One region of the Enterobacter sp. PL_is514 genome, then DNA from elsewhere that is predicted to be linked to it. Evidence: predicted binding sites of a transcription regulator. Region 1 holds the regulator's gene; each other region holds the start of a gene.
The links. Region 1 encodes CRP, which controls carbon source genes, mostly activating them, when cyclic AMP is high. Its sites were predicted from a motif close to ATGTGANNNNNNTCACAT; they were not measured.
Positions count from the first base shown of each region.

Region 2: the regulator CRP is predicted to act here: its motif matches at 4,631-4,648, upstream of hpt (hypoxanthine phosphoribosyltransferase).
Region 3: the regulator CRP is predicted to act here: its motif matches at 9,076-9,093, upstream of aaeR (HTH-type transcriptional activator AaeR).

Region 1 is NZ_JBVPGN010000029.1:18,783-29,602, forward strand. Features, by position in the region: gene mdcA (malonate decarboxylase subunit alpha) at 1-1,526, opposite strand, end outside; gene AC0TNG_RS08610 (hydrolase) at 1,755-2,777, shown strand; gene AC0TNG_RS08615 (YheU family protein) at 2,774-2,992, shown strand; gene AC0TNG_RS08620 (phosphoribulokinase) at 3,023-3,892, shown strand; gene AC0TNG_RS08625 (OsmC family protein) at 3,959-4,363, opposite strand; gene crp (cAMP-activated global transcriptional regulator CRP) at 4,675-5,307, shown strand; gene AC0TNG_RS08635 (YccS/YhfK family putative transporter) at 5,365-7,452, shown strand; gene argD (bifunctional acetylornithine/succinyldiaminopimelate transaminase) at 7,449-8,669, opposite strand; gene pabA (aminodeoxychorismate synthase component 2) at 8,756-9,319, opposite strand; gene AC0TNG_RS08650 (putative adenosine monophosphate-protein transferase Fic) at 9,350-9,934, opposite strand; gene ppiA (peptidylprolyl isomerase A) at 10,041-10,613, opposite strand.
Region 2 is NZ_JBVPGN010000033.1:77,479-88,298, reverse strand. Features, by position in the region: gene AC0TNG_RS13475 (YacC family pilotin-like protein) at 26-373, opposite strand; gene cueO (multicopper oxidase CueO) at 519-2,087, shown strand; gene AC0TNG_RS13465 (glucose/quinate/shikimate family membrane-bound PQQ-dependent dehydrogenase) at 2,178-4,568, opposite strand; gene hpt (hypoxanthine phosphoribosyltransferase) at 4,777-5,313, shown strand; gene can (carbonate dehydratase) at 5,375-6,037, opposite strand; gene AC0TNG_RS13450 (ABC transporter ATP-binding protein) at 6,145-7,071, shown strand; gene AC0TNG_RS13445 (ABC transporter permease) at 7,068-7,838, shown strand; gene AC0TNG_RS13440 (PTS sugar transporter subunit IIA) at 7,943-8,383, shown strand; gene AC0TNG_RS13435 (polysaccharide deacetylase family protein) at 8,448-9,695, shown strand; gene AC0TNG_RS13430 (fimbrial protein StkG) at 9,697-10,758, opposite strand; gene AC0TNG_RS13425 (fimbrial-like protein) at 10,771-10,820, opposite strand, start outside.
Region 3 is NZ_JBVPGN010000027.1:36,135-46,954, reverse strand. Features, by position in the region: gene degS (outer membrane-stress sensor serine endopeptidase DegS) at 1-1,007, shown strand, start outside; gene mdh (malate dehydrogenase) at 1,065-2,003, opposite strand; gene argR (transcriptional regulator ArgR) at 2,401-2,871, shown strand; gene yhcN (peroxide/acid stress response protein YhcN) at 3,247-3,510, shown strand; gene yhcN (peroxide/acid stress response protein YhcN) at 3,622-3,888, shown strand; gene AC0TNG_RS04260 (barstar family protein) at 3,953-4,225, opposite strand; gene AC0TNG_RS04255 (NAD-dependent succinate-semialdehyde dehydrogenase) at 4,271-5,725, opposite strand; gene aaeB (p-hydroxybenzoic acid efflux pump subunit AaeB) at 5,815-7,782, opposite strand; gene aaeA (p-hydroxybenzoic acid efflux pump subunit AaeA) at 7,788-8,720, opposite strand; gene aaeX (p-hydroxybenzoic acid efflux pump operon protein AaeX) at 8,728-8,931, opposite strand; gene aaeR (HTH-type transcriptional activator AaeR) at 9,111-10,037, shown strand; gene AC0TNG_RS04230 (YagU family protein) at 10,257-10,820, shown strand, end outside.

The DNA.
Region 1 (10,820 bases):
ACAACCTTGCCGCTCTGGCGCAGTTCCGCCACGCGTTTGGCGTCCACGCCCAGGCCGATGTCGGTGATCCCCGCGACGGCGGCAACCATGGCCCGACGCTCCTCCAGATCTTTCGCCCGGTAGAGGTAGGCAATCCCCTCTTCCGTCAGCACGTGCGTCACGTCATCTCCGTAAATCATCACCGGTGCCAGCGGCATGCCGGAGGCTTTCGCCACGTCTACGGCATCGAGTTTTTCCACGAAGGTTGGCTTCACGCCTGCCTGGAAGGTTTCGACCATCTGCACGACCAGCTTTTTACCGCGCTGCATCGGGTCCGGCTCGGTGATCATGTTCAGCCAGGCCGGCGTGGCGTGGCGGCGACCGTGCGGGTCATGGCCCATGTTTGGCGCACCGCCGAAGCCGGAAAGACGACCGCGGGTCACGGTTGAGGAGTTGGCGTAACCGTCTACCTGCAGCGTAGAGCCGATAAACATATCCACCGCGTACTGACCTGCCAGCTGGCAGAAGGCACGGTTGGAACGCATAGAGCCGTCGGCACCGGTAAAGAAGACGTCCGGACGAGCACGGATGTACTCTTCCATCCCCAGCTCGCCGCCGAAGCAGTGCACGCTCTCCACCCAACCGCTTTCGATGGCGGGGATCAGCGTCGGATGGGGGTTCAGCGTCCAGTGTTTACAGATTTTGCCCTTCAGGCCGAGCTGTTCGCCGTAGGTGGGCAGCAGCAGCTCGATCGCTGCGGTGTTAAAGCCGATACCGTGGTTCAGGGACTGCACCTGGTGCTCCGCGTAGATGCCTTTGATGGCCATCATCGCCATCAGGATATGTTCCTGTTTAATGAGGCGCGGGTCGCGGGTGAACAGCGGTTCGATAAAGAACGGCTTGTCGGCAACCACGACGTAATCGATCCAGGAGCCCGGGATATCCACGCGCGGCAGCTCGCATTCGTCGTCCACCAGCTCGTTCACCTGCGCGATGACGATGCCGTCGTGGAACGCAGCGGCTTCCACCAGCGCCGGGGTATCTTCGGTGCTCGCCCCGGTGTAGAGGTTGCCTTTGCGGTCGGCTTTAAAGCCGGCAATCAGCGCCACGTTGGGCGACAGGTCGACGTAGAGACGTGAGTAAAGTTCGATGTAGGTGTGAATTGCGCCGATTTCGAGCTGACCGTCTTCCAGCAGCTGGGAGATTCGCAGGCTCTGCGTTCCGGAGAAGGAGAAATCCAGCTTGCGGGCGATGCCTTTCTCGAAGATATCCAGATGCTCGCTGCGGCCGACGCTCGGCATGATCATATGCAGGTCGTGGACAATTTGCGGGTTCACTTCGGCCAGCGAGCGGGAAAGGAAATCCGCCTGCTTCTGGTTGTTACCTTCCAGAACGACCTTGTCGCCAGGCGCGATCAGTTTTTCCAGCATGGCGACAAGATCGCCGGTTGGCAGTACCTTGCCCTGCACCGGTACGGACGCCAGGCGACGCGCTTTTTCGCTGCGTCGCGTGTTCCATTGCCGGGTGGGTGTTTGCCCAGATAACATTATTAACCTCCTGATTCAGCTAATCATTTTGATTTGCTTAACGTTGAGTAAAGTGTGCGCTCTGGTGAGAAAGGCATCAATTAAGCGTAGAGTGGAATCATTAGCCTGAGAGTAATAATCAAGGTAAAGATTTGTGATCGGGATCAGTTCATGTTTCGGAAAACCAGGCTAAACGGGGTACAATTCGGAAAGTACCGTAAATTTCTGACAAGAATCAGCATCGCCCTTATGACCCAAATCATTCCATCAGACTTCGACATTGCGGCCGAAGACAGCACTGAGTTCGTGCCTATGCGCGGCGTGGCCAATCGCCATTTGCAGACCATGCTGCCGCGACTGATCCGCCGCAAGGTTCAGTTCACCCCACACTGGCAGCGGCTTGACCTGCCAGACGGTGATTTTCTGGATCTCGCCTGGAGCGAAGCGCCGGAGCAGGCCCGCCATAAGCCGCGTCTGGTGGTCTTTCACGGTCTGGAAGGCAGCCTGCACAGCCCATATGCACACGGGTTAATTGAGGCGGCAAAAGCGCGCGGCTGGCTCGGCGTGGTGATGCATTTTCGCGGCTGCAGCGGCGAACCGAATCGTCAGAAACGCATTTATCACTCGGGTGAAACCGAAGACGGAACGTGGTTTTTACACTGGCTGCGGGACAACTTTGGCACCGTGCCGACCGCCGCGGTGGGCTACTCGCTGGGCGGCAATATGCTGGCCTGCCTGCTGGCCAAAGAGGGTGAAACCGTCCCGCTGGATGCCGCCGTCATTGTCTCCGCACCGTTTATGCTGGAGCAGTGCAGCTACCACATGGATAAAGGCTTTTCCCGCGTCTATCAGCGCTACCTGCTCAACCTGCTGAAGGCCAACGCGGCGCGTAAGCTGAAAGCCTATCCGGATACCCTGCCGGTCAGCCTGCGTCAGCTGAAAAAGGTGCGCCGTATTCGCGAGTTCGACGACCTGATCACCGCGAAAATCCACGGCTTCGCCGATGCGATTGACTATTATCGTCAGTGCAGCGCCATGCCGCTGCTCAGCAAGATCACGCAGCCGACGCTGATCATTCATGCCAAAGATGACCCGTTTATGGATCATCACTCGATCCCCGCTCAGGAATTCCTGCCCGACAACGTTCACTATCAGTTGACCGAGCACGGCGGCCACGTCGGGTTTATCGGCGGTACGCTGCGCCGCCCGAAAATGTGGCTTGAGACGCGTATTCCTGACTGGCTAACCCCTTATCTGGACGGTGCAAAATGATTATTCCCTGGCAGGATCTGGCTCCCGAAACGCTCGATAATCTGATTGAAAGCTTTGTATTACGCGAAGGCACCGATTATGGTGAACAGGAACGCTCGCTTGAGCAAAAGGTCAACGATGTAAAGCGCCAGCTGAAAAGCGGCGACGTGGTGCTGGTGTGGTCAGAACTGCATGAGACGGTCAATATCATGCCCCGCAACGCGTTTCACGGCTGATCTTCCACCCTTTTCAGTCAGGGAGTTGCTATGTCTGCCAGACATCCGGTTATTGCCGTTACGGGGTCGAGTGGTGCGGGAACCACCACCACCAGCCTCGCCTTTCGCAAGATTTTCGCCCAGCTGAATCTTCGTGCGGCGGAGGTCGAAGGCGACAGCTTTCACCGCTACACGCGTCCGGAGATGGATATGGCCATCCGTAAAGCGCGCGATCTGGGTAAACACATCAGCTATTTCGGCCCGGAAGCCAATGACTTCGGCCTGCTGGAACAAACCTTTATAGAGTACGGTCAGAGCGGCAAAGGGCAGTCCCGCAAGTATCTGCATACCTATGATGAAGCCGTTCCCTGGAATCAGGTGCCGGGGACGTTCACCCCGTGGCAACCGCTGCCGGAACCCACCGACGTGCTGTTTTACGAAGGATTGCACGGTGGCGTGGTCACTCCTCAACACGACGTGGCGCGCCACGTGGACCTGCTGGTCGGCGTGGTCCCTATCGTTAACCTGGAGTGGATCCAGAAGCTGACGCGCGACATGAGCGAGCGCGGCCATTCACGAGAGGCGGTGATGGACTCGGTGGTGCGCTCCATGGAAGATTACATCAACTTCCTGACACCGCAGTTCTCCCGCACCCATATCAACTTCCAGCGGGTGCCGACGGTGGACACCTCCAACCCGTTTGCCGCCAAAAGTATCCCGTCCCTTGATGAGAGCTTTGTGGTGATCCATTTCCGCAATCTCGAAGGCATTGATTACCCCTGGCTACTGGCCATGCTGCAGGGCTCGTTTATTTCGCACATGAATACGTTAGTCGTGCCGGGCGGAAAAATGGGGCTGGCGATGGAGCTCATCATGACGCCGCTGGTGGAGCGACTGATGGAAGGGAAGCAGATCGCGTGAACATGTTCCCTCTCCCTGTGGGAGAGGGTTAGGGTGAGGGCATCAACACGCACGATGCCCCAATAATTAAGCCTCGATCACTTCATACGAATGCGTGATTTTTACCGCTTTCTCCAGCATTAACGCCACAGAGCAGTACTTCTCCGCAGACAGATCCACCGCACGCGAGACCGCTGCGTCCTTCAACTCTTTACCGGTGACCACAAAGTGCAGATTAATATGGGTGAACAGGCGTGGCGCCTCTTCGCGACGTTCTGACGTGAGTTTAACCTCACAATCCGTCACGTCATGACGACCTTTTTGCAGAATCGACACCACGTCAATGGCGCTGCATCCCCCTGCCGCCATCAGCACCATTTCCATTGGGCTTGGCGCTTTATCGCCGGAGTTACCGTCCATCAAAATCTGGTGTCCTGACGCGGACTCGCCCAGGAACGTTAAACCTTCAACCCATTTCACGCGCGCTTGCATATTCTTAAACTCCAACGTTGCATTTTTGGTGACAGATTACGCGTGCGTTACATTTCTCGCAATGGAAGGCGACCTGCATCATGCTGAAGCGAGACACCAGGAGACACGCGGCGAAAGCTATGCTAAAACACTCTGGATGCTACAGTAATACATTGACGTTACACATGTATGCAGAGGACATCAAACTTTACTGGCTGCGAAACGTTACGGTAGCCGACTTCCCAGGGTATGGGTAAGAATTCGATTGCAACCCCAGAGTCCGGATGCATCTGATGACTCTGGTGACAGCTTATAACAGAGGATAACAGCGCATGGTGCTTGGCAAACCGCAAACAGACCCGACTCTCGAATGGTTCTTGTCTCATTGCCACATTCATAAGTACCCATCAAAGAGCACGCTGATTCACCAGGGTGAAAAAGCGGAAACGTTGTATTACATCGTTAAAGGCTCGGTGGCAGTGCTGATCAAAGATGAAGAAGGGAAAGAGATGATCCTTTCTTATCTGAACCAGGGCGATTTCATCGGTGAACTGGGCCTGTTTGAAGAGGGCCAGGAACGTAGCGCCTGGGTTCGTGCAAAGACAGCATGTGAAGTGGCTGAAATTTCTTACAAGAAGTTCCGTCAGCTGATTCAGGTTAACCCTGACATCCTGATGCGTCTTTCTTCCCAGATGGCGCGCCGTCTGCAGGTCACCTCAGAGAAAGTGGGCAACCTCGCCTTCCTGGACGTGACAGGCCGTATCGCACAGACCCTACTGAACCTGGCGAAACAGCCAGACGCTATGACCCACCCGGACGGCATGCAAATTAAAATTACCCGTCAGGAAATTGGTCAGATCGTCGGTTGCTCCCGTGAAACAGTGGGCCGTATCCTGAAAATGCTGGAAGATCAAAACCTGATCTCTGCCCACGGTAAAACCATCGTGGTTTACGGAACGCGTTAATTCCGCTTAAACGGCGTGCCATCGCAAGGTGTCACGCCGTTTTTGTCTCTACTCCCCATGTGGCGCAGGCTGATCTATCACCCGGAAGTTAACTACGCACTGCGACAAACGCTGGTGTTGTGTCTTCCTGTGGCCATAGGCCTGATCCTCGGACATCTTCAGCAAGGTCTGCTGTTTTCCCTCGTGCCTGCCTGCTGCAACATCGCCGGTCTGGACACGCCGCATAAGCGCTTTTTCAAACGCCTGATTATCGGCGGCTGCCTGTTTGCGGGCTGTAGCCTCGCCGTACAGCTTTTACTGGCTCGTGATATTCCGCTGCCGCTGATCCTGACCGTGCTGGCGATGACCCTCGGCGTCACGGCGGAAATCAGTTCTCTGCACGCCCGCCTGCTTCCCGCGTCGCTGATTGCGGCCATTTTCACGCTGAGCCTCGCCGGGAATATGCCGGTGTGGGAGCCGCTGCTGATCTACGCCCTGGGGACATTATGGTACGGCCTGTTTAACTGGTTCTGGTTCTGGCTGTGGCGGGAGCAGCCGCTGCGTGAATCCCTGAGCCTGCTCTATGTGCAGCTTGCGGATTACTGCGAAGCCAAATACACCCTGCTGACCCAGCATACCGATCCGGAAAAATCCTTACCGCCCCTGCTGACGCGCCAGCAGAAGGTGGTGGATCTGATAAGCCAGTGCTATCAGCAGCTGCATATGCTCGCCGCCAACAAGAACCACGAATACAAACGGCTGCTGCGCACCTTCCAGGTAGGCCTGGATCTGCAGGAGCATATCTCCGTGAGCCTGCACCACCCGCAGGAGGTGCAAAAGCTGGTCGAGCGCAGCCACGCCGAAGCGGTGATCCGCTGGAACGCGCAGACCGTCTCGGCACGTCTGCGGGTGCTGGCAGACGATATTCTTTACCACCGCTACCCCACACGCTTTAACATGGAAAAACAGCTGGGCGCGCTGGAGAAAATCGCCCGTCAGCATCCGGATAACCCGGTCGGCCAGTTTGCCGCCTGGCACTTCAGCCGCATCGCCCGCGTGCTACGCACCCAGCGCCCGCTCTATCCGCGCGATCTGATGGCGGATAAGCAAAAACGCCTGCCGTTATTGCCCGCGCTCAGGAGCTATCTGTCGCTTAAATCGTCCGCCCTGCGCAACGCCGCACGAATTAGCGTGATGCTCAGTACCGCCAGCCTGATGGGCATGGCGCTGCATCTGCCGAAACCCTACTGGATCTTAATGACCGTGCTGTTTGTCACCCAGAACGGCTACGGCGCCACGCGGGTGCGTATTCTGCATCGGGCTGGCGGAACGATGGCCGGGCTGATCATCGCGGGCGTGACGCTGCACTTCCACGTGCCGGAAGGCTACACCCTGGCAGGGATGCTGGCGATCACGCTGGTGAGCTACCTGATTATCCGCAAAAACTACGGCTGGGCGATGGTGGGCTTCACGGTGACGGCGGTATACACCCTGCAGCTACTCACGCTCAATGGCGAACAGTTTATTGTCGCCAGGCTGATCGATACCCTGATCGGCTGCCTGATTGCCTTCGGCGGTATGGTCTGGCTCTGGCCGCAGTGGCAAAGCGGACTGCTGCGCCAGAATGCCCACGACGCGCTGGAGGCCGACCAGCAGGCCATTCGCCTGATCCTGAGCGACGACCCGCAGCCCTCTCCGCTGGCTTATCAGCGCATGAAGGTCAACCAGGCGCACAACGCCCTGTTCAACTCACTCAACCAGGCAATGCAGGAGCCGGGCTTTAACTCGCACTATCTGGCAGACATGAAGCTCTGGGTGACGCACAGCCAGTTTATCGTCGAGCATATTAACGCCATGACCACGCTGGCGCGCGAGCACACGATGCTGACGCCGGATCTGGCGCAGCGCTACCTGCAGTCGTGTGAAATTGCGCTGCAGCGCTGTCAGCAGCGTCTGGAATATGACTCGCCGGGTGAGTCGGGAGATTCGAACATTCTGGAAGCGCCGGAAACGTTAACCCACGGGCCAATGAGCACCCTGGAGCAGCATTTGCAGCGCGTACTGGGGCATCTGAACACCATGCACACCATTTCTTCGGTGGCATGGCGTCAGCGTCCGCATCACGGGATTTGGCTAACCCGCAGGTTGAAGCGGACGGCGTATTAACCTTTTACGATCTTCGCGACCGCGGCGGCAAAGCGGGTTAACCCGTCTTCGATGTCTTTATCTTCCACCACCAGCGACGGCGCAAAGCGCATCACGTCCGGCCCGGCGTTCAGCACCATCACCCCTTCGCGAGCGGCGGCATGCAGGAAATCACGCGCGCGTCCCTTGTACTGCGGCTTCAGCTCAGCGCCAATCAGCAGTCCCATCCCGCGGATCTCGCTGAACACGTCGTACTGCTCGTCAATCTTTTGCAGGTGTTTTACGAACAGCTCGCGCTTCGCGCTAACGCCGTTCAACACCTCCGGCGTGTTGATGATGTCGAACGCGGCGCCCGCTACGGCGCTCGCCAGCGGGTTACCGCCGTAGGTTGAGCCGTGAGAACCGACGTGGAACGCGGAGGCGATCTCCTGCGTCGTCAGGACCGCACTTACCGGGAATCCACCGCCGAGCGCTTTGGCGCTGGTCAGAATATCCGGCGTCACGCCGTAGTGCATATAGGCAAACAGGTCCCCGGTACGTCCCATTCCGCACTGCACTTCATCAAAGACCAGCAGCGCCTGATATTCGTCGCACAGCGCGCGCAGCCCTTTCAGGAATTCCGGGGTTGCCGCAGTCACGCCGCCTTCACCCTGGATCGGCTCGACAACAACTGCGCAAGTGTGGTCGTCCATTACCGCTTTCACCGCGTGCAGATCGTTAAACGGCACGTGGACGATATCAGCCGGTTTCGGGCCAAACCCGTCGGAATACTTCGGCTGGCCGCCAACGGAGACGGTAAAGAAGGAGCGTCCGTGGAAGGCGTTGTGGAAGGCGATGATTTTGGTTTTGTACGGGCTATGGCGCGTTGTCGCGTAGTAGCGCGCCAGCTTAAAAGCGGTTTCGTTGGCTTCGGTGCCGGAGTTCATAAACAGCACGCGCTCGGCAAAGGTCGCATCAATGATCTTGCGGCCCAGGCGCAGCGCCGGTTCGTTGGTGAACACGTTGCTGGTGTGCCACAGGGTTTCCCCCTGGGTTTTCAGCGCCTCCACCAGCGCGGGATGGCAATGACCCAGCGCCGTGACCGCAATACCGCCCGCGAAATCCACATACTCTTTACCCTGCTGATCCCAGACGCGGCTGCCTTTCCCCTTCACCGGGATAAACTCAGCCGGTGCATAAATCGGCAGGATCACTTCATCGAATGTCGCGCGGGTAATTGCTGGTTGTTCAGTTGCCATGTCATGACCATCCATTTTATGTCACAGTGATTGTGAAAATATAATCACAAAATATGCATAAAAAATCACAGCAAGGCAACAGTTATTCAGCGATGGAGGAAATTTGCCAGCAGCGCGTGCCCTTGTTCACTGAGGATGCTTTCCGGATGGAACTGCACGCCTTCGAGATCCCATTCGCGGTGGCGAATCCCCATGATCTCCTGCGTATCGCTCCAGGCGGTGACCTCAAAGCAGTCGGGCAACGTCGACGGGTCAATGACCAGGGAATGGTAGCGCGTCACGGTTAACGGATTATTGAGCCCCGTGAACACTCCGGTGCCCGTGTGGGTGACCGGCGAGGTTTTACCGTGCATCACTTTGGCGGCGCGCACGATGGTGGCGCCAAACGCCTGGGCAATCGCCTGATGGCCCAGACAGACGCCCAGGATCGGCAGCCTGCCGGCATAGTGCTGGATAACCTCCAGTGAAATACCCGACTCCGACGGGGTGCAGGGCCCCGGTGAAATAACGATTTTCTGAGGAGCCAGCGTCTCGATATCGGCGAGATCGATCTCGTCGTTGCGACGAACAACCACCTCTGCACCCAGTTCACAAAAATACTGGTAAAGGTTCCAGGTGAAGGAATCGTAGTTATCAATCAGCAGAATCATGGCGGCTCCCGAAAAAAATGCCGCCCTATTCTACTCAGATTCCCGCGCTTCGCTCACTACTTTGGCAAAGATAGCGTTTAGCGCGGTTAAATCACCCGTTGCGCCGCTGCGGTTAGCCGCCACCCACTGTTCGGGATCGATATCGCGCCAGTCCAGCGCGTAGCCCGCGTGGAGCGCCAGCTGCTCGAAGAAAACGCGCTGGGCAATACCGTTGCCGCGCATGAAGGGATGCAGCATGTTGATTTCGCAGTAATAGTGGCTAACCCGGTCAACAAACGCCGCTTTCTCAAGACCCACGAGATACTTTTCGCTTTCCAGCGCCGCCATCAGCTCATTACCCATTTTTTCGATGTATTCGAAATGGCAGAAGGGAATATCACCCTTGAATATATCATCGGTACGGAACTCGCCTGCCCGCTTCATCTCTCTGCGGTAGAGATGGCGGTGAATAAGGCACAGATGGGGTAACCCGGGCGCGGAAGGCCCAAGCTCAAGGGTCTCAATGTCGGGATCCGATGGACCATTACCTTTCTCAAGGAGACAACTGGCCTGAAAGTTGACGCTACGCTGCTGCTCCCAGAGACGGGATTTTTGCTTGTCGGTGAGTTTTTTCACTTAACGCCTCCCTGAATAGTCCGTTTGCCACAAGTATAAGCAGCAAAACGCGCTTTCGCAGGGAGGGCGACATAACGCGGGCATGAGAAGCCCGCGTTCAGAAGAATTACGGCAGAACTTTTGCGGAGAGGATCACGACAGGTTTTGACGGCACATTCTGATACGGACCGACGTCGTGAGTAGGCACCTGAGAAATCTTGTCGGCCACGTCCATCCCTTTCACGATTTTACCGAAGACCGCATAGCCGAAGTCACGCTGGCCGTGGTCGAGGAAGGCGTTATCCGCCACGTTGAGGAAGAACTGGCTGGTCGCGCTGTCTTTGTCTGCGGTACGCGCCATGGAGATGGTGCCGCGCTTGTTCAGCAGGCCGTTGTCCGCTTCGTTTTTAATAGGCGGGTTCGGCTGCTTCTGCTGCATCTGCTCGTTGAAGCCGCCGCCCTGCACCATAAAGCCAGGGATCACGCGGTGGAAGGTCGTGTTGTTATAGAAACCACTGTTCACGTAGTCGAGGAAGTTTTTCACAGAAACCGGAGCTTTCTGGCTATTCAGTTCCAGCTCAATGTTCCCGGCGGAGGTGGTCAGCAGAACGTGAGGGTCCCCTTTGGCTGCCAGCGCAGCAGGGGAAACGGCAGAAAGAGCAAACACAGCTGCGACAGCCGCCAGTGTTGATTTGAGCATGAGAATTCCTTAACAAAGCGCAGTATAAAAAGCGAATGGCTTGATTCTAAAGAGCAGTATGAACGGAGACCAGCCTTTTACCTAATTTTACGAAATTGAAACAGTTGTAACCACGCAAACGGTTGGCTTTAGGGTCTTTTTGTGTGATCAAGATCACACAAAAACATGCAATGAAGTTCTAATTTCTCTTAAAAGATATGAATAGAT
Region 2 (10,820 bases), on a different contig from region 1:
GGTTCAACAGGGGGCGTCGGGAAGGTTATTTGACGTAGGCGAGCAGGCTGAGTGAGTCGCGAGCCAGCGCTTTGCATTTTTTGGCAGTGGGGATACCAATACCGCTTAGGTCGCGGTAGCTGTCTTCGCCGAGCGCCTTCATGTCGAAGCTGTCGTAGTTGCTGAGATCCCACTGGTTCTGCTGGGCAAAAAAGACCAGCGCGCGGCGAATTTGCCCGTTGGGTAAATTCTGGTAGCCGCAATCATTTTTCAGGAATACAAAAACCGCCGTTAAATCGGCCATATCTTCCGCTTCATTTTCACTTAGCGCATAGCTGTTCGCACACATTGCCATCAGGCTACCGAACAAAATTGTCCTGAAAAACGTCTTCATTGCTTCTACCACTTCTTCACGGAAAATTAACGTTAGCATACTTGATGCCAGTGCGACGATCTTTATTATTGCCGCTTGACTTGACCTTCCGGTAAGGGGAGGGTTTATGCTCAAAAGATCGCCTGCTGGAAATAAGGAAATGAACATGCAACGTCGTGATTTTTTAAAATATTCCGTTGCGCTGGGTGCTGCCAGCGCATTACCCCTCTGGAGCCGCGCGGTTTTCGCGGCTGACAGGCCTGCCTTACCCATCCCTGACTTGCTGACCGCGGATGCCCGTAGCCGTATCAAGCTTGTTGTTCAGTCCGGCAACACGCTGTTCGGTGCGGACAACGCGACGACCTGGGGCTATAACGGCAATCTGCTCGGCCCGGCGCTACAGCTGCGCAAAGGGAAAGCGGTGACGGTGGATATCCACAACACGCTTGCCGAAGAGACGACGCTGCACTGGCACGGGCTGGAAGTGCCGGGTGAGGTAGACGGCGGGCCGCAGGGCGTCATCAAAGCGGGCGGCACGCGCAGCGTCACCTTTACGCCCGACCAGCGCGCGGCAACCTGCTGGTTCCATCCGCATCAGCATGGCAAAACGGGCCATCAGGTGGCGATGGGGCTGGCGGGACTGGTGCTGATTGAAGACGACGAGAGTCGCCTGCTGCGCCTGCCGAAACAGTGGGGCATCGACGACGTGCCGGTGATTGTGCAGGACAAGAAATTCACCGCGGACGGGCAAATTGACTACCAGCTGGACGTGATGAGCGCGGCGGTAGGCTGGTTTGGCGACACGCTGTTGACCAACGGCGCCATTTATCCTCAGCATGCCGCGCCGAAAGGCTGGCTGCGCCTGCGTCTGCTGAACGGCTGTAACGCGCGTTCACTCAACTTCGCCACCAGCGATAAGCGTCCGCTGTACGTAGTGGCAAGCGACGGTGGACTTCTGCCGGAGCCGGAAAAAGTAAGCGAACTGCCGATGCTGATGGGCGAGCGCTTCGAGGTGCTGGTGGATATCAGCGACGGCAAGGCGTTTGATCTTGTGACCCTGCCGGTTAGCCAGATGGGGATGGCGGTCGCACCGTTTGACAAGCCGCATCCGGTGCTGCGTATTCAGCCGTTACTGGTGACCGCTTCCGGCACGCTGCCTGATACGTTAACCACTCTGCCAGCACTCCCGTCGCTTGATGGTCTTACGCAGCGTAAGCTGCAGCTCTCCATGAACCCGATGCTCGATATGATGGGCATGCAGGCGCTGATGGCGAAATATGGCGATAAGGCGATGGCGGGGATGCATCACGGGCAGATGATGGGTCATATGAATATGGACCACGGCAAAATGGGCGGCATGGGGAACATGGATCACGGCGACCATGGCTTTGATTTCCACAACGCCAATATGATCAACGGTAAAGCGTTTGACATGAACACGCCGATGTTTGCTGCGACAAAAAGGCAGTTTGAGCGCTGGGTGATTTCAGGTGAAGGGGACATGATGCTGCATCCGTTCCATATCCACGGTACCCAGTTCCGCATTCTTTCTGAGAACGGCAAAGCGCCGGATGCGCATCGCGCGGGCTGGAAAGATACGGTGAGAGTGGAAGGCGGCGTCAGCGAGGTGCTGGTGAAGTTTGACCACGACGCGCCGAAGGAGTTTGCCTATATGGCGCACTGCCATCTGCTGGAGCATGAAGATACGGGGATGATGCTCGGGTTCACTGTTTAAAACAGTGCGGCCTGATGCCCTCACCCTGGCCCTCTCCCACAGGGAGAGGGAACAAACACAAAAACGGCAACCGAGGTTGCCGTTTTGCTTTTATTTGCCTTCGTCAGGCAACGCATACGCGACAATATAGTCGCCCATCTTCGTGCCAAACGAACCGTGACCGCCCGCAGAGATGACAACGTACTGCTTGCCATTCACTTCATAGGTCATCGGCGTAGCCTGTCCGCCAGCCGGCAGACGGCCTTGCCACAGTTTTTCACCGTTGGTCATGTTGTACGCGCGCAGGTAGTTATCTGCGGTTGCCGCGATGAACAGCACGTTACCGGCGGTGGAAATTGGGCCACCCAGCATCGGCATACCCATATTAAACGGCACAGGAACCGGCATCGGGAACGGCATGCTGTCCTGCGGGGTGCCAATACGTTTTTTCCACACGATCTGGTTGGTTTTCAGATCCAGACCGGAGATGTAACCCCAGGCAGGCTGTTTACACGGCAGACCAAACGGCGACAGGAACGGGTTCAGCGTTACGCCGAACGGTACGCCATACTGCGGCTGAATACCGGCTTCGGTACCGCTGCCTTTCGCGTCTTTCGGCTGCTCCATTGGGTTGCCTGGACCGCGTGGGATCAGACGGGAAACGAACGGCAGCGCCATTGGGTTGGCGATCGCTACCTGACGGTTAGGGTCAACGGAGATCCCGCCCCACTCGAACATCCCCAGGTTACCCGGGAAGACCAGCGTGCCCTGCTCAGAAGGCGGCGTGAAGATGCCTTCATAGCGCAGCTGATGGAACATCACGCGGCACACCAGCTGGTCAAACATCGTGGCACCCCACATGTCTGCCCCGCTGAGGTCTTTCTTCGGACGGAAGCTCAGGTCAGAGAACGGCTGGGTTTTGCTGACGTAATCGCCTTTCGCCGCACCCTGCGGAACCGGTTTTTCCGGTGCCGGCACAACCAGCTTGCCGTTGCTGCGATCCAGAACGAAGATGTTGCCGGTCTTGGCCGGGGCGTAAATCACCGGAACGGTTTTGCCGTCAACGGTAATGTCCGCCAGCGTCGGCTGGGACGGCATATCCATATCCCACAGATCGTGGTGTACGGTCTGATAGCTCCACGCCAGCTTACCGGTGGTCGCGTTCAGCGCCACGATAGCACTCGCATAACGTTCCTGCTCCGGCGTGCGGTTACCGCCCCAGATATCTGGCGTAGTAACGCCCATCGGCAGGTAGACCAGGTCCAGCTTCGCGTCATACGCAGCCGGGGCCCAGGAGTTTGGCGAGTTAAAGGTAAAGGTGTGCTCGTCCGACGGGATCGCATTCGGATCTTTCGCGCCCGGGTCGAAGGCCCACAGCAGTTTACCGGTATTCACGTCGAAACCGCGGATAACGCCGGAGGTTTCACGCGTGGAGAAGTTATCCGTTACCGAACCGGCAATCACGATGGTTTTATCGGTGATGATCGGCGGCGAGGTTGGCTCATACAGACCCGGCGTGGTGTCCGGCATGTTGGTCTGCAGATTCAGGATACCTTTGTTGGCAAAGGTTTCGCACAGCTTGCCCGTTTCGGCATTGATGGCGAACAGACGGCCATCGTTCACCGGCAGCATGATGCGGCGCGGACAGTCGGCAACCACTTCCGGGCTCGCGTTATCGGCGCGCGCTTCGTGATAAGAGACGCCACGGCAGGTCACGTGCTGGAAGGACGGGTTGGAGTTTAGCTGCGGATCGAAGTGCCATTTCTCTTTACCGGTGGCCGCGTCGAGCGCGAACAGACGCTGGTGCGCCGTACACAGATAAAGCATGTTGCCCACTTTGATCGGGGTGACTTCGTTGGTCAGCTCGCCCGGATCGTTCGGCATCTTCAGGTCGCCGGTACGGAATACCCAGGCTTCTTTCAGGTTCTTAACGTTGTCCGCGTTGATCTGCTTCAGCGGAGAGTAGCGTTGACCTTCCTGATTACGACCATACGCAGGCCAGTCGCCGTCCGCCACCTGCGAGATAGCCGCCGCAGGCGTCGATTCTGCGTTCAGCGTACCGTTGATCTCCTGCGGGTCGTTAAAACCGGCCCAGGTCAGAATGCCGCCGGTAATCAGCAGGGCAACAACCAGGCCCGCCACAGCACCGCTGGAAGGCACAATCAGGCGACGCCACACGAACGGCAGGATCAGCCAGATACCGAAGAAGACCAGGATGTCGCTGCGCGGCGTCAGCGCCCAGAAGTCAAAGCCGACTTCCCAGACGCCCCAGATCATGGTGGCAAGAAGGAGTGCGGCATACAGCCACAGTGCAGATTGTTTTCTACGCCAGAGCAGGACGGTTACGCCAAGCATAACCAGGCCCGCAATCGGGTAGTACCAGGAGCCGCCGATCGCGACCAGCCAGACGCCACCGATTAACAGATACAGCGCGCAGAAGGCTGCGAACGCCGCTGTTAATGTCACCAGTAGACGCGGCTGTTTAGAGTTTGTTTCAGCCATAGAAAGTGTACTCGTCAGTTTTTGTTAATAATTTGCTAGCAACTAATTATAGGTATTAACAAGTGTGATCGGAATCACAATATTTGCTTTTTATAACTCATACGCCAGGGTTATCCATTTGCTGATATAATGGCTGGCTTGCGTATCAGTGCTGGATATTAACTCATCCGTATTGAGAGATTTTCATCAAAATCATTTGGTTAGTAATATGAAACATACTGTTGAAGTGATGATCCCGGAAGCCGAGATCAAAGCGCGTATCGCCGAACTGGGTCGTCAAATCACCGAACATTACAAGGACAGCGGCAGTGAAATGGTGCTGGTCGGTCTGTTGCGCGGCTCTTTCATGTTCATGGCGGACCTGTGCCGTGAAGTGCATGTGCCCCATGAGGTCGATTTTATGACCGCCTCCAGCTACGGCAGCGGCATGTCCACCACCCGTGATGTGAAAATCCTGAAAGATCTGGATGAAGATATTCGTGGTAAAGATGTGTTGATCGTGGAAGACATCATCGACTCCGGCAACACGCTGTCAAAAGTGCGCGAGATCCTGAGCCTGCGTGAGCCAAAATCGCTGGCGATTTGCACCCTGCTGGATAAGCCTGACCGCCGTGAAGTGCAGGTGCCGGTAGAGTTTGTCGGTTTCTCTATCCCGGACGAGTTCGTCGTCGGTTACGGTATTGACTACGCGCAGCGCTATCGCCATCTGCCGTATGTTGGGAAAGTGGTATTGCTGGACGAGTAATTGCGGGCTGATGCCCTCACCCCGGCCCTCTCCCACAGGGAGAGGGAGAAAATCCCCGGCTTTATTTATGGTTCACATGCTTAAGCTGAAGGTTGGCAATTCCCGAACGGTAACGTTGCTCCAGCGTTTCCCGGTTGGTGGCAGTCACTTCCAGATTGCGCAGCAGACCGTCGTGAATGCCGTACGCCCAGCCGTGGATCGAGACCTTCTGCCCGCGTTTCCACGCCGATTGCATGATCGTTGAGTGGCCCAGGTTATACACCTGCTCCATCACGTTGAGTTCGCACAGGGTATCCATGCGACGCTCCTGCGGCATTTCGCCCAGCAGTGAGCTATGTTTGAACCAGATGTCGCGGATGTGCAGCAGCCAGTTATCAATGAGCCCCAGTTCCGTGTTTTCAACCGCCGCCTGCACGCCGCCGCAGCCGTAGTGGCCGCAAATGATGATGTGCTCGACTTGCAGAACATCCACGGCATACTGAACAACAGAAAGACAGTTGAGATCGGTGTGAATCACCAGGTTAGCCACGTTGCGGTGAACAAACAGTTCGCCGGGCTCGAGGCCGGTCAGGCGCTCCGCCGGTACGCGGCTGTCGGAGCATCCAATCCAGAGAAAGCGTGGGTTTTGCGCCTGCGCGAGTTTTCCAAAAAATCCGGGGTCTTCCTCCACCAGCATTTTTGACCATAGTGCATTGTTGCTGATGAGTGTATCTATGTTGTTCATGGAGGTTAGCGACCTGTAACCGAGTAATTGCGTTGCGCTACTATAGGGTAACCCGACTTTTAATGAAACCACACAACGTGTGTCAGAACGGAAGGTAAGTTAATTTCATGGCAATTGCACTGGAGCTTGAGCAGCTTAAAAAAACCTATCCGGGCGGCGTTCAGGCGCTGCGCGGAATAGATCTAAAAGTAGAGGCCGGTGATTTTTATGCGCTTCTGGGGCCGAACGGGGCGGGGAAATCGACCACCATTGGGATCATCAGTTCGCTGGTCAATAAAACCTCCGGCCGGGTGAGCGTCTTTGGTTATGACCTGCAAAAAGATGTGGTGAACGCCAAGCGCCAGCTGGGTCTGGTGCCGCAGGAGTTCAACTTCAATCCGTTTGAAACGGTGCAGCAGATCGTCGTTAACCAGGCGGGTTATTACGGCGTCGAGCGTAAAGAGGCCCTGGAGCGGAGCGAAAAATACCTCAAGCAGCTCGATCTGTGGGAAAAGCGTAACGAACGCGCGCGGATGTTGTCCGGCGGGATGAAGCGCCGCCTGATGATTGCCCGCGCGCTGATGCACGAGCCAAAGCTGCTGATCCTTGATGAGCCGACGGCGGGTGTCGATATCGAACTTCGTCGTTCCATGTGGGGCTTCCTGAAAGATCTCAACGACAAAGGCACCACCATTATTCTGACCACCCACTACCTTGAAGAGGCTGAAATGCTGTGCCGCAACATCGGCATCATTCAGCACGGCGAGCTGGTGGAAAACACCTCGATGAAGAACCTGCTCTCCAAGCTGAAATCAGAAACCTTCATTCTCGATCTGGCGGCAAAGAGCCCGCTGCCGAAGCTGGAAGGGTATCAGTATCGTCTTGTCGATACCTCGACGCTGGAAGTGGAAGTGCTGCGCGAGCAGGGCATCAACAGCGTGTTCTCGCAGCTGAGCGCGCAGGGGATTCAGGTCTTAAGTATGCGTAACAAAGCGAACCGACTGGAAGAGCTGTTTGTCTCTCTGGTGCAGGATAAACAAGGAGACAAGGCATGACGCATCTTTACTGGGTCGCGCTGAAAAGCATCTGGGCGAAAGAGATTAACCGCTTTATGCGCATCTGGGTGCAAACCCTGGTGCCGCCAGTCATTACGATGACTCTGTACTTCATTATTTTCGGTAACCTGATAGGTTCCCGGATTGGTGAGATGCACGGCTTTACCTATATGCAGTTTATCGTGCCGGGCCTGATTATGATGGCGGTGATCACCAACGCCTATGCCAACGTGGCGTCGTCATTCTTCAGCGCCAAGTTCCAGCGCAACATCGAAGAGCTGCTGGTCGCGCCGGTACCGACGCACGTTATTATCGCCGGCTATGTCGGCGGCGGCGTGGCGCGCGGGCTGTGCGTGGGGATCCTGGTCACGGCGATTTCGCTGTTCTTCGTGCCGTTCCAGGTGCACTCGTGGCTGTTTGTGGCGCTGACGCTGCTCCTGACGGCGATCCTGTTCTCGCTGGCCGGTCTGCTGAACGCCGTGTTCGCCAAAACGTTTGACGACATCAGCCTGATCCCGACCTTCGTGCTGACGCCGTTGACCTATCTCGGCGGGGTGTTCTACTCCCTGACGCTGCTGCCACCGTTCTGGCAGGCGCTGTCGCACCTGAATCCGATTGTCTACATGATCAGCGGCTTCCGTTTTGGCTTCCTCGGTATCACTGACGTGCCGCTGTTTACCACGGTGGCGGTGCTGGTGGTGTTCATCATCGCCTTCTACCTGCTGTGCTGGTATCTGATCCAGCGCGGGCGCGGTCTGCGCAGCTAATCTTTTGCCCGGCGACATTCTGTCTGCCGGGCACTTTCTTTGACAGTTATCACCGAAAGCTAACCTTCACTCCGCTAAACTACTTCCCTGCTAAGGAGAGAGTTATGCTGGGATGGGTTATCACCTGCCACGATGAACGGGCGCAGGACATGCTGGACAAGCTTGAAGCCAGATTTGGCCCGCTGGCACAGTGCCGGGCGGTAAATTACTGGCGCGGGTTGAGCACCAATATGCTGAGCCGCATGATGTGCGATGCCCTGCATGAAACGGACACCGGTGATGGCGTCATTTTTTTGACCGATAAATCGGGCGCGGCGCCTTACCGCGCAGCCGCTTTGCTGAGCCATAAGCATGATTGCTGTGAGGTGATCTCGGGCATCAGCCTTCCATTACTTGAAGCGATGTATCCGCAGCGTGAAACGTTAACCAGCGCCGGGTTCCGGAACGCTATCGTCGCGCAGGGCGCGCCGGACGTCAGCAGCTTATGGCATCAGCAGCAAAAAAATCCTCCTTTCGTCCTGCTCCATGATCTGTATAAGAATTAAACGTTGGTATTGATGTCGCTTTTGCTACAATGGCATAAGTATTTCCGCTTCGAATAAGACCCTCATGTTCACGCGTATTGTTTTCCTGTTATTGATGTTCGTGTCCGGCACGTCTTCTGCCAGTTTATTAAGTCAGCAAAGAATGCCTGCTCAATATATGCAAACCACCGAAGATGCGGCGATTTGGGCGCAGGTCGGCAACAGCGTCATTAACGTCGGCAACGTGCGGGCAGGGCAGATCCTTGCGGTGGTACCTGCGGCGGCGGACTACTATGAATTCCGCTTCGGATTTGGCACGGGATTTATCGACAAGGGACACCTGGAGCCGGTGCAGGGTAAACAGCGCGTCGAGGATGGGCTGGGAGATCTAAATAAACCGCTGAGCAATCAAAACCTGATAACGTGGAAAGACACGCCCGTTTATAACGCCCCGAACAACGGTAGCGCACCCTTCGGCACCCTGAGCAGCAATCTGCGCTATCCGATCCTGAACAAGCTTAAAGACCGACTGAATCAGACCTGGTTCCAGATCCGCATCGGCAACCGCCTGGCGTGGATCAGCAGCCTGGACGCGCAGGAAGATAATGGCATTCCGGTCATTACCTATCACCATATTTTGCGCGACGAGGAGAACACCCGTTTCCGCCATACCTCCACGACCACCAGCGTGCGGGCATTCAGCAACCAGATGACCTGGCTGCGCGATCAGGGCTATACCACCCTGACGATGTACCAGCTGGAAGGGTATGTGCGTAACAAAATGAATCTGCCGGCGAAATCGGTGGTGATTACCTTCGACGACGGCCTGAAGTCCGTTAACCGCTATGCTTACCCGATCCTCAAAGCGTATGGCTTTAAGGCGACGGCGTTTATTATCTCCTCGCGCATCAAGCGCCATCCGCAAAAATGGGCGCCGAAATCCCTGCAGTTTATGAGCGTGTCGGAGCTGGAGCAGATGCATGACGTGTTCGACTATCAGTCCCACACGCACTTCCTGCACCGCGTCGACGACAACCATCAGCCCATTTTACTGAGCCGCAGCTATCACAATATTTTGTTTGATTTTAAGCGCTCGCGCAGGGACCTGGCGCAGTTTAACCCGCACGTGCTTTACCTCTCGTATCCGTTCGGCGGCTACGACGATAAAGCGATTAAAGCCGCAAATGATGCCGGGTTTCATCTGGCGGTGACGACGGTACGCGGGAAGGTCAAGCCGGGGGATAATCCGTTCTTGCTGAAGCGCCTGTATATTTTAAGAACGGATTCGCTGGAGACCATGTCGCGGCTGGTCAGCAACCAGCCGCAGGGGTAGGTTATTTGTAGGTCACCTGGAAGGTGATGGTTGTACCGAAAACGCCCGCGGTGACGGCTTCCGTGTTGGTTTTCACCAGTTTGGCTTTATAGGTGGCGTTAACCTGGTACACCGGAGTCCCTATCGGGTTACCTGCTGCGATAGTTTCTGACTGGTTATTATGGATCTGCGAGTAGGCGGGTGAGTGCAGTTTTACCCCCACACCTTTGGCGGGGGTGACGCCGGTAGAACCGTTGACCGCGTTGGTAAAGAGAGCCCCATCCGCCGTGGTATGTTCTGAGACCACTTTGGCATCCACCTCAATGACGTTTGCGCATGAGCCTTCGATTTTAAACGGAACCTCTGTTGTGCGGTCGCTTTCCAGATCGGAACGATACCAGTTACCCAGATCAACTGTCGTTGGCGCGCGAAGCACGCAGGTGGGTGCGTGAAACGGCAGCTGGAACGACATCTCATTGATATTGATCGGGACGCGGGGATGATCGCTCTCGGTTCCGGTATGAGGATCGCCAATTACCGCGTGCCCTAGCGGGCCGCCCGCTGCCGTTAAAAACTCCACGTCTGTGGGAAGACCTTTAAACGTGGGATCCTGGTAAATATCCATTCTGGCATGCCAGTACCTGGCGTTGACGGCGCCCTCATTGTTATTCGCGTCTCCGGTTTCATAGTAATCCCCCGATTGTGGGGGAAACCACGCGGTAACGGTATTTCCGTCCGGATAAATCGCCAGGGTATAGTAAATGCCTTCCACGTTGGTGCGAAACGTCGCGTGACCGTTTACGTCTCCCCACAGCAATGCGTTGTCGGTCATTTGCCAGACGCTTTCACCATCGTTACCGACGTTGCAGGAGGACTGTAACGGTGTGTTAAACTCCAGGAGGATCGTGGGGCTGATCTGCGTGGGCACCGCAATGGTTCCTGGCGGGAGCGGGACGATCATCGTTGACATGCCTGGCATAATCGTCCGGGCGTTGCCGTCATTAAATTTACACTCCATGGCGGCCTGCGCTGCGCCAGAGGCGCTAAGCGCAATCAGCGTGAGCCAAAAGCGTTTCAGTCTCATCAATAATTCCTTTTATTCGTAGTTCACGTCTACCAGCACGTTGCTGGTGACAAGCCCGCCGG
Region 3 (10,820 bases), on a different contig from region 1:
TGGCGCTGCCGTCTATACGTCAGCTCAATAAACTGTCGGCTCCCCAGTTCGATAGCACGGATGAAACGCCAGCCACCTATAACCAGGCCGTTCGCCGTGCCGCACCTGCCGTGGTTAACGTCTATAATCGTGGTCTGAACACCTCAGCCCACAACCAGCTGGAGATCCGTACCCTCGGCTCCGGCGTAATAATGGACGAGCGCGGCTACATTATTACCAACAAGCACGTGATTAACGATGCCGACCAGATCATCGTCGCCCTGCAGGATGGCCGCGTATTTGAGGCGTTACTCGTTGGATCTGACAGCCTGACCGACCTGGCCGTGCTGAAAATTAACGCCACGGGCGGTTTGCCGGTCATCCCGATCAACCGTAAACGAACCCCGCATATTGGTGACGTCGTCCTGGCGATTGGTAACCCTTACAACCTGGGTCAGACCATCACCCAGGGGATTATTAGCGCGACCGGTCGTATTGGCCTCAACCCCTCCGGGCGGCAGAACTTCCTGCAAACCGATGCCTCCATCAACCACGGTAACTCCGGCGGGGCGCTGGTCAACTCGCTGGGCGAACTGATGGGCATCAACACCCTCTCGTTCGATAAGAGTAACGACGGCGAGACGCCGGAAGGGATCGGCTTTGCCATTCCGTTCCAGCTGGCGACCAAGATCATGGATAAGCTGATCCGCGACGGACGCGTGATCCGCGGCTATATCGGTATCGGCGGGCGCGAAATTGCACCGATGCATACCCAGGGCGGTGGTATCGATCAGATTCAGGGGATTGTGGTGAATGAAGTGTCGCCTGGTGGCCCGGCCGCTAATGCGGGTATTCAGGTAAATGACGTCATTGTGTCGGTCAACGGCACGCCAGCGGTCTCTGCGCTGGAGACGATGGACCAGGTGGCAGAGATTCGTCCGGGCTCTATCATCCCTGTTGAAGTCATGCGCAACGATAAGAAACTGACGCTGCATGTGACGATTCAGGAATATCCGGCCACTAACTGACAAGCATAAAAAAACGGAGCGATAAGCTCCGTTTTTTTTGCCAGAAGACGGTTCGTTTTACTTGTTAACGAACTCTTCACCCAGGGTGATATCTTTCTTCAGCGTATCCAGCATACCTTCCATCGCGTGTTGTTCAAACGCGCTCAGCGTACCAATGGATTTACGCTCTTCGATACCGTTTTTACCCAGCAGCAGCGGTTGAGAGAAGAAGCGAGCGTGTTCGCCATCGCCTTCAACGTAAGCGCATTCAACAACGCCTTTCTCGCCCTGCAGAGCGCGAACCAGTGACAGGCCAAAACGCGCAGCTGCCTGGCCCATAGACAGGGTTGCAGAACCGCCACCCGCCTTCGCTTCCACCACTTCGGTGCCCGCGTTCTGGATGCGTTTAGTCAGGTCAGCCACTTCCTGCTCGGTGAAGCTCACGCCTGGGATCTGCGACAGCAGAGGCAGGATGGTGACGCCAGAGTGACCGCCAATGACCGGCACTTCCACTTCTGTTGGCTGTTTGCCTTTCAGCTCAGCAACAAAGGTGTTGGAACGGATGATATCCAGCGTGGTCACGCCAAACAGTTTGTTTTTGTCGTAAACACCGGCTTTCTTCAGCACTTCTGCCGCGATAGCCACGGTGGTGTTCACCGGGTTAGTGATGATACCGATGCATGCTTTCGGGCAGATTTCTGCAATCTGCTGCACCAGGTTTTTCACGATGCCCGCGTTGACGTTGAACAGGTCTGAACGATCCATGCCTGGCTTACGCGCCACGCCTGCAGAAATCAGCACCACGTCAGCACCCTGCAGTGCAGGACGTGCATCTTCACCGGAGAAGCCTTTGATTTTTACAGCGGTCGGGATGTGGCTCAGGTCAACCGCCACACCTGGGGTTACCGGAGCAATATCGTACAGGGAGAGTTCTGAGCCTGAAGGCAGTTGGGTTTTCAGTAGTAGGGCAAGCGCCTGGCCGATACCACCAGCAGCGCCGAGGACTGCGACTTTCATCCTAAACTCCTTATTATGGTTAACTTAAGTATCTGTAAATCCGTTGCGGCGACCATAATTCAGCAAGTAAATAATTACAATTTTCGTAGCTAAAGAATTTGAGGTCACGCGACTTTATCTCTCATCAGAAGGCTATCTGACGACAAATGGCAACGCATTAAGAGGTGGTTACAATACACCCTGCCCCGCCACCAAAACAACATCATTTTGATAACATTTAATTTACTTTTAAGCTTATTTGCGCGGCGTGACCCAGGCATGTTTTCTGATAACGAAATCTGATAAAATCACTCCCTTTCATAACATTATTTCAGCCTGGCGCTGGGTAGATAATTTGCATAAAAATTCATCCACATGCATAATAATGTTGTTTCTATCGTCATATTCCGGGTGACTTATGCGAAGCTCGTCTAAGCAAGAAGAATTAGTAAAGGCGTTTAAGGCGCTACTCAAAGAAGAGAAATTCAGTTCTCAGGGAGAAATTGTTCAGGCGCTGCAGGAACAAGGCTTCGATAACATCAATCAGTCGAAAGTCTCCCGCATGTTAACGAAATTTGGCGCGGTGCGTACCCGTAACGCCAAGATGGAGATGGTCTATTGCCTGCCGGCAGAACTTGGCGTGCCGACCACCTCCAGCCCGCTCAAAAATCTGGTTCTGGATATCGATCATAACGACGCCGTAGTGGTGATCCACACAAGCCCTGGCGCCGCACAGCTGATTGCCCGCATGCTGGACTCGCTGGGTAAAACGGAGGGGATCCTGGGGACTATCGCCGGCGATGACACCATCTTTACCACACCAGCCAGCGGTTTCTCCGTGAAAGATCTCCACGAAGCGATTCTGGTTCTGTTCGAACAGGAACTCTAATCCCCTCTCCCCGTAGCGTCGCTACGGGGATCGTTCTGCTTACGCTGCGTTTCCCCTTCTTTTCTACTGCCCTTCACTTTGACAAATAGTGCTTTTTACCACCCATTAACATTCATCTGGTGAATGCTAAATCAAAAAATCGCACAAAAAATCAAAAGCTACTATCCATATGATTTAATTAGATATAATCACCACAATCGAACAAAAAACACCCAATATTATGCAATTTGGTTATAAAAAATAGTCTGGTTAACACGTAATAACAATAGAAACCATTAGTCTGGTATTAATTTTTACCGTTATTAGTGTATACTTGATTTTGTGATGAGGGTCACGAAACAAGACCCCACTAAAAAATTCGACGAGGTAAGAATCATGAAAATCAAATCAACTGTAGCGGCGCTGAGCGTCCTGTCTGTCCTGTCATTCGGTGCTTTCGCTGCCGACTCTATCAATGCTGACCAGGCGCAATCCCGCCAGGCCATCGGTACGGTTTCTGTCGGCGCGGTCGGCACATCGCCAATGGACATGCGTGAGATGCTGAACAAAAAAGCGGAAGAACAGGGTGCGTCATCCTATCGCATCATCGAAGCGCGTTCTGGTGACCACTGGCACGCCACCGCTGAGCTGTACAAATAAGTTTTAGTAATAACTGAAAACGTAAATCTCCCCTCAACGGCACCAGGCATAAAAATAGCGGTTCAACCCTTCTCGCCGTTGAGTAAAAAACCCTATTCAGGAGTAAAGACTATGAAAACCAAATTGATCATCGCAACCCTCGGTCTGGCATCCGTTCTCTCTTTCGGCGCAAGTGCAGCCGTACAGCAGGTGAATGCCGACCAGGCACAAAATCTGCAGCCAATGGGCAGCGTATCCGTGACGTCAGTCACCGGTTCCCCGATGGATATTCGTCACGAACTTGCCGCCAAAGCTGAAAAAGCAGGCGCCAGCAGCTATCGCGTCACCGAACTGAATCAGGGTGACCACTGGCATGCAACGGCAGAGCTGTATAAATAAACCCTCGTCGTATCTCATCATACGACTTGCCCCTGGCCTCATGGTCAGGGGCTTTTTTTTTGATTCAATGCCGCGCGTTAAAGCGCAGCTGCCCTTCAAGCTCTTCTTCCGCTTCATCGAAAAGCAATATCAGCGCGCCAAAACGTCTGCGAAGCTTATCGGGCAAATGGATGAACTCAATTTCCAGCGGTAGCGGCAGCAGGCTGCCGGTCACCACGTCCCACAGCGTATCCAGATTCGTCACGCTTTCCCGTTCAAGATCAAACACCCGGATAAATTCACGGTAGAAGTCTTCCTGACTGTCGATCTCGTCAAAATCAAACGTATAGGTTTTCATTGCCAGCCACCCAGTCCAGGCGAGCGGCAGATGCCGCCCTGTCTATTATAATCCCCCAATATGCAGGGTTTTAACTTCCAGATACTCTTCCAGCCCCAGCACGGAGCCCTCTCGTCCAAGACCTGACTCTTTTACGCCGCCAAAGGGGCCGAGCTCCGTGGAGACGGCACACTCGTTAATGCCGATCATCCCGCTCTCGATTGCCTGTGAAACGCGGAAGACCCGTGAGAGATTCTGGGTATAGAAGTAAGCCGCCAGCCCATAGGGCGTGTTGTTGGCGCGCTGGATAACTTCATCTTCCGAGGTGAAACGGAAGCACGCCGCCACCGGGCCAAACGTCTCTTCTTCTGCCAGCTTCATGCCTTCATGGCAGTCGCCCAGTACGGTTGGCATCCAGAAATTCCCACCAAGCGGATGGGGTTTACCCCCAGCCAGTACGGTTGCGCCCCGGGCAACGGCATCGTCGACATGCTCACGCACCTTGTTGACCGCAGAAGGTTCAATCAGCGGCCCGACGATCACCCCTTCGTCAAGACCATTCCCCACCTTCAGCCCATTCACCGCATCGGCAAGTTTATTAACAAATTTGTCGTAGACGGTTTCCTGAATATAAAAACGGTTCACGCTGACGCAGACCTGCCCGGCATTGCGGAACTTGTTGGCGATCGCCCCCTTAACCGCTGCGTCGATATCCGCATCCTCAAAAACGATATAAGGAGCATTTCCCCCCAGCTCCATCGAGACTTTCTTCATGGTTTCTGCGGCGTTACGCACCAGCGTTTTGCCGACGGAGGTTGAACCCGTAAAGGAGATTTTACGCACGTCCCGGCTTGCCATAATCGCATCGCTGATTTCATGCGTATTCCCGGCCACGGCGTTGAGCACGCCGTCGGGTACGCCGGCCTGTTTTGCCAGGGTAAGCAGCGCAAAGGCACTAAGCGGTGTGTTATTGGCCGGTTTGATCACCCCGGTACATCCTGCTGCCAGCGCCGGGCCTAACTTGCGGGTGAGCATGGCCATCGGGAAGTTCCACGGCGTAATCGCCGCGACCACACCAATGGGTTCACGGGTCGCCAGAATGCGTGAGCCGGGTTTGATCGGCGGAATAATTTCACCGTTCGCGCGTTTGGCTTCTTCGGCAAACCACTGGATAAAGCTGGCGGCGTACTCGACTTCTCCCTCCGCCTCTTTCAGGGGTTTGCCCTGTTCGGTGGTCATTAACCGCCCGAGCCAGCTTTTATTCTCAATAATCAGTTCGTACCAGCGGTAGAGAATCGCCGAACGCTCTTTTGCGGTTTTGGCACGCCAGGCCGGGAAGGCTTTGGTGGCCGCTGCGATAGCGTCTTCGGTTTGTGCTTTACCCGCCTTCGCGACTTTAGCGATGACTTCCCCGGTCGCGGGGTTAAGTACATCGAACGTCGTGTCCAGCGTTTTCCAGATCCCGTTGACCAGATAACCGGTCTGAAAAAGGATGTGATCCTGAAGCGCCTGGGTCGTCATGTGTCCTCCCTTCCTGAAATGTAAGAACGTGCTGGAATAAGTATAGCCACAAAAAAACCGACGCTTTTGGCGTCGGTTTTTTACTTCAGTCAGTTATCCGTGAGGGCATTCTGGTAGCGCTGCAGCATAAACACCAGCCGTCCTACTGGCTCGGTCACCTGAGGCGGTGCTTCCCAGTGCTTTAGCTTCTCCTGGTAGATATCGAGCTCTTCAAGCAGCTGCGTAAAGTAACGACGCCGTTTGTCATCGCTGCTGGCGGAAAGCACGTGATCGGCGGTACGACGTAACTGGCGGTGCCAGGCCGACAGATCGTCGTTGATCGGCACGGGCGCGTTACGCAGACGCTGGTGCGCGATGATCATGGTTAACGCCAGGCGGAACTTCGCGATATCGCCCGGGAACTTGTTCAGCAGTAAAAACAGCTGCTGGTAGAGCGCGGGCAGGTGGTTCTCTTTACGGCGCGCGGTATTGGTTGTCATCGACGACACGGCAGCCGACACGAACTGGTTCAGCAGCACGCGGCCCGTTCTTGCCTGCGAGTTATCCCGAACCAGAAGTATCACCATCATGGCCAGGAAACAGCCCACCAGCTGACCTAACGCGCTGTCGAGGAACTGGCTGAAATGGAAGGTCATCGGGTTATCGAGCACGATGATGTTAATCGTACTTGCCAGCGCCCCCAGCGATCCCAGGCGCCGCTTTTGTACTTCAATACCGATAAAGAACGCCATTACCGCCAGACTAATACAGAGCAGCAGCATGCTCTGCTGCGTCGACGGGATGATGACCAGAAAATAGAGCGCGCCTATCGGCAGGGCGGCAATGGTGCCGTAGAGGAAATCAATGGCGACCATTCGCGGGTTAGGCAGACGCATCGCCAGTGCGGTCACGACGGCAATCATCACCATCGCGCCGCTGCCGGACGTCCAGCCCGTCCACAGCCAGAACAGCGTGCCGAGCATACAGGCCAGCGTGGTACGCCAGAAGTTGACCATGGCGTGATGACGCTCGGCGGATTCCGCCTTGATCACCACTTCGCCCTGCAGCACCTCTTCTTCCGCCGCGCTGATTTTGGTGTTCCCGATCACGCCGCGCTTCAGCAGCAGATAGCGCGTCGCGGCACCGACCCAGGTGTAGATCGTCACCGGCGTGTCGCGCTCCCCAGTCCAGGCAATCACCCGACGCATGCGCTTAAGCTGCTTGTGCACGTCCTGCACGGTTTCCACCGGCTCGGCAAACAGTTCGCGGAACGTATCGGTGACCGCTTCCGGTCGGGTGTTCTGAATCAAATAGGTTTCACATGCCTGGGTAATCAGCGTCAGAGAGACCGTGTTGAGGGCCTTCAGGCGACGATTCGCGCGAGCCCAGCGCGAGGACTCCATATTAAGGTTGCTGCGCATCCCTTCCAGCGCCTGCGTACGACGTACCAGCCCGCTCCAGGCTTTATCCACCTCTTCGCTGTCGCCGTGCTTAATGCAGAGCTGCATCAGCTGGTACTGGGCAACCATCAGCGCGTCAAGCTCAAGGTCGACTTCCTGCTTGATGGAGCGCGGGGAGAACAGCAGGTCAGCGACGATTGCACTGACAATACCAATCACAATCTCGCTGCAGCGCTCCACCGCAAACTGTGGGGCGAGCAGCGGTTCAGACTGAATGGTAATGACAATAATCAGCGCGGTATAGCCCGCCAGCCCCCAGGCGTAGGAGTTCTCCACTTTCACCAGAGACGAGATCCAGGTGCAGAAACCTGCCCAGATACAGCAGACCATCAGCATCAGCAGCGGGGTGCGGATCATCAGAATAATAATAGTCAGCGCCGCGAAGCAGCCGATAAACGTCCCGATGATACGCAGCATCCCGCGATAGCGGATCGCGCCAGAATAGGGCTCCCCGCCCGCGGCGAAGGCCGGACCCGCCGCGACAATCGCAGCCGTCAGCACCGCCCAGCGAGGGGTTTCAAGCTGGAAGTGGAAGCCGACAAACAGCGCCAGCACGATGGCGCACGCCAGCTTCACGGCGAAGCGAATGTGCTGGCTGGCGATGGAAAAGATACCCATGTCGATTAACCAAACTCGCGCAGGCGGTGGGCAATTTTACGGAAGAATGAATCCTGGCTGGCATCCCGGTCTTTTTCACCGGTAATCACCACCGTCGCCGTGGTACCCGCAGGCCACAGATTTCCCTGCTGTTCATCCAGGTGGATGCGCACCGGCACGCGCTGGGCCAGACGCACCCACTCGAGGTTGGAATCTACCGTCGCCATCCCTTTGGCATCGTTAGAGCTGCTGGAGTTAGTCACCCCTGCGGCAACGCTGTCGACGGTGCCTTTAAAGACGCGATTGCTACCCAGCGGCGTGATCTCCGCGCGATATCCTGGACGTACGCCTTCCAGCTTGGTCTCTTCCATATAGGCGAGCACGTAGAAGGAGTTCTGTTTCACCAGCGCCACGGCGGTTGAGCCGCGGGTAATGAATTCCCCGGCGTAGACGTTCAGGTTGGTCACCCAGCCATCCGACGGCGCACGGATCACGGTGCGCTCCAGATCGAGCTTCGCCAGATCGCGCGTTGCCTGCGCTTTCGCCAGCTGGTGGAGCACGGTCTGCAGCACGTTGTTGGACTGGTCAATCTCTTCACGGGACATTGCCTGAACGCCCAGCTGATTACGGCGGCCAGCCTCGCGGCGTTTCTCCGCAGCCAGCGCCTGGTAATAGGCCACGTCCGCTTCCGCCTCTTCCAGCGCTTTCTGGTAACGAGGCTGGTCGATGGTGAACAGGACCTGATCTTTCTTCACCAGCTGGTTGTCGTGGACGTTGACCGCCGTGATAAGACCGGCCACGTCAGGGGCGATGGCCACCACATCGGCGCTGAAGCGTGCATCACGCGTCCACGGTGATTCGGTGTAATAGACCCAGGCGCGGAAAATAGCGATGAAGGCGAGGATAACCAGCGCCGTAGTAATGGCAGTGCGGGAGATTTTTCTTGTTAGCGTTTTCACATCAACCTCAGACAAACATGCGCGATATCAGATAGAACAGGCAGCAATACAGCGCGGTATTGAACAATGCAGGGTGCCAGACGAAATCGTAGATCCCGGTAGGGACCAGCACCTTGCGCACCAGCCAGAAGATCGCCAGTGATAAAAGAAGCTCGAAAAATATCGGTGGGAACGACAGACCAAACACCACGATAACGGGAAACAGACTCATGTTGACCTTGATTAGAGAGAGTGCAGGCTTCAGAATTTTTTAGCGCACGCCATCGCAGGAGAGCAAGAAACGCCGGGCGAGAATGGCGCAGCCGTTATGTAATAAATAATATATTAACGTAACTGTTATGCTGTTATCTATAATATGTGATCTAAATCACTTTTAAGCCAGAGTGAACAATGGAACGTTTAAAACGCATGTCGGTCTTCGCCAAAGTGGTTGAACTGGGCTCCTTTACCGCCGCTGCACGCCAGCTTCAGATGAGCGTCTCATCCATCAGCCAGACGGTGTCCAAACTGGAAGATGAGCTTCAGGTCAAGCTGCTCAACCGCAGCACCCGCAGCATTGGGCTGACGGAAGCGGGTAAAATTTACTATCAGGGCTGTCGCCGCATGCTGCTTGAAGTGCAGGATGTTCACGAACAGCTTTATGCCTTCAACAACACCCCCATCGGCACGCTGCGCATCGGGTGTTCTTCAACTATGGCACAAAATGTTCTCGCTGCCATGACCGCGGATATGCTGAAAGAGTACCCCGGGCTTACCGTCAATCTGGTGACGGGTATCCCGGCGCCGGATCTGATTGCCGACGGGCTGGACGTGGTGATCCGCGTCGGCGCGCTGCAGGATTCCAGCCTGTTCTCGCGTCGGCTGGGCAGCATGCCGATGGTGGTCTGTGCATCGAAAAGCTATCTGGCGCAGTACGGTGTTCCGGAGAAACCCGCCGACCTCACTAACCACTCATGGCTGGAGTACAGCGTGCGGCCCGACAATGAATTTGAGCTGATCGCCCCGGAAGGGATCTCCACCCGACTGCTGCCGGAAGGGCGTTTTGTCACTAACGATCCGATGACCATTTCGCGCTGGCTGGTGGCCGGCGCCGGGATCGCCTACGTGCCGCTGATGTGGGTGATCAACGAGATCAACAGCGGCGTGCTGGAGATCCTCTTCCCACGCTACCAGTCCGATCCGCGCCCGGTGTACGCCCTGTATACCGAAAAAGACAAACTCCCGCTCAAGGTACAGGTGTGTATTAACTATCTGACCGAGTATTTTGTGGACGTGGCGGAGCTGTTTCAGGGGATGCGGGGAAGAAGGAAGGAATAATCGATTTATCCCTGAAAGTATATGAGCGATGAATATTTCCAGGATAAACCCCCTCTGCAATCTGGAATATTCCTTCGTCACTATCAGGAATAGCTAATTGACACTGCCGCCGCCCGCCCTTTACTTTATAAACAGTCTGCTGTTCAGACTGTTATTAATTTGTTGCTTATATGAATAATAAAATGTATTCCGCAGGATGACATTAAACAAGGAAAAGAAATGAATCTATTTGAACAAACACCGCCTTCACGCAGGCGCTATGGGCTCGCCGCATTCGTCGGTTTAATTGCAGGGATTGTCTCCGCGTTTGTCAAATGGGGAGCCGAAGTGCCGCTTCCGCCACGCAGTCCCACCGATCTATTTACCGGCGCATGCGGGCCTGAGCAATTAATAAGAGCCGCAAGCCAGATTGACTGTTCACGTAATTTTTTAAACCCTCCCTATGTATTTTTACGTGACTGGCTGGGTGTTGTTGATCCTAACGCAGCGGTTTATACATTTGCCGGACATATATTTAACTGGGTCGGCGTGACGCATATTATTTTCTCAATCGTCTTCGCTGTCGGGTATTGTGTCGTTGCTGAAGTCTTCCCGAAAATTAAACTCTGGCAGGGTTTGCTGGCGGGTGCGTTAGCTCAGCTCTTTGTGCATATGATCTCCTTCCCGCTGATGGGGCTGACGCCACCGCTATTTGAGCTGCCGTGGTATGAACACGTGTCAGAGATCGTGGGCCATCTGGTCTGGTTCTGGTCGATAGAAATCATTCGTCGTGATTTACGTAAC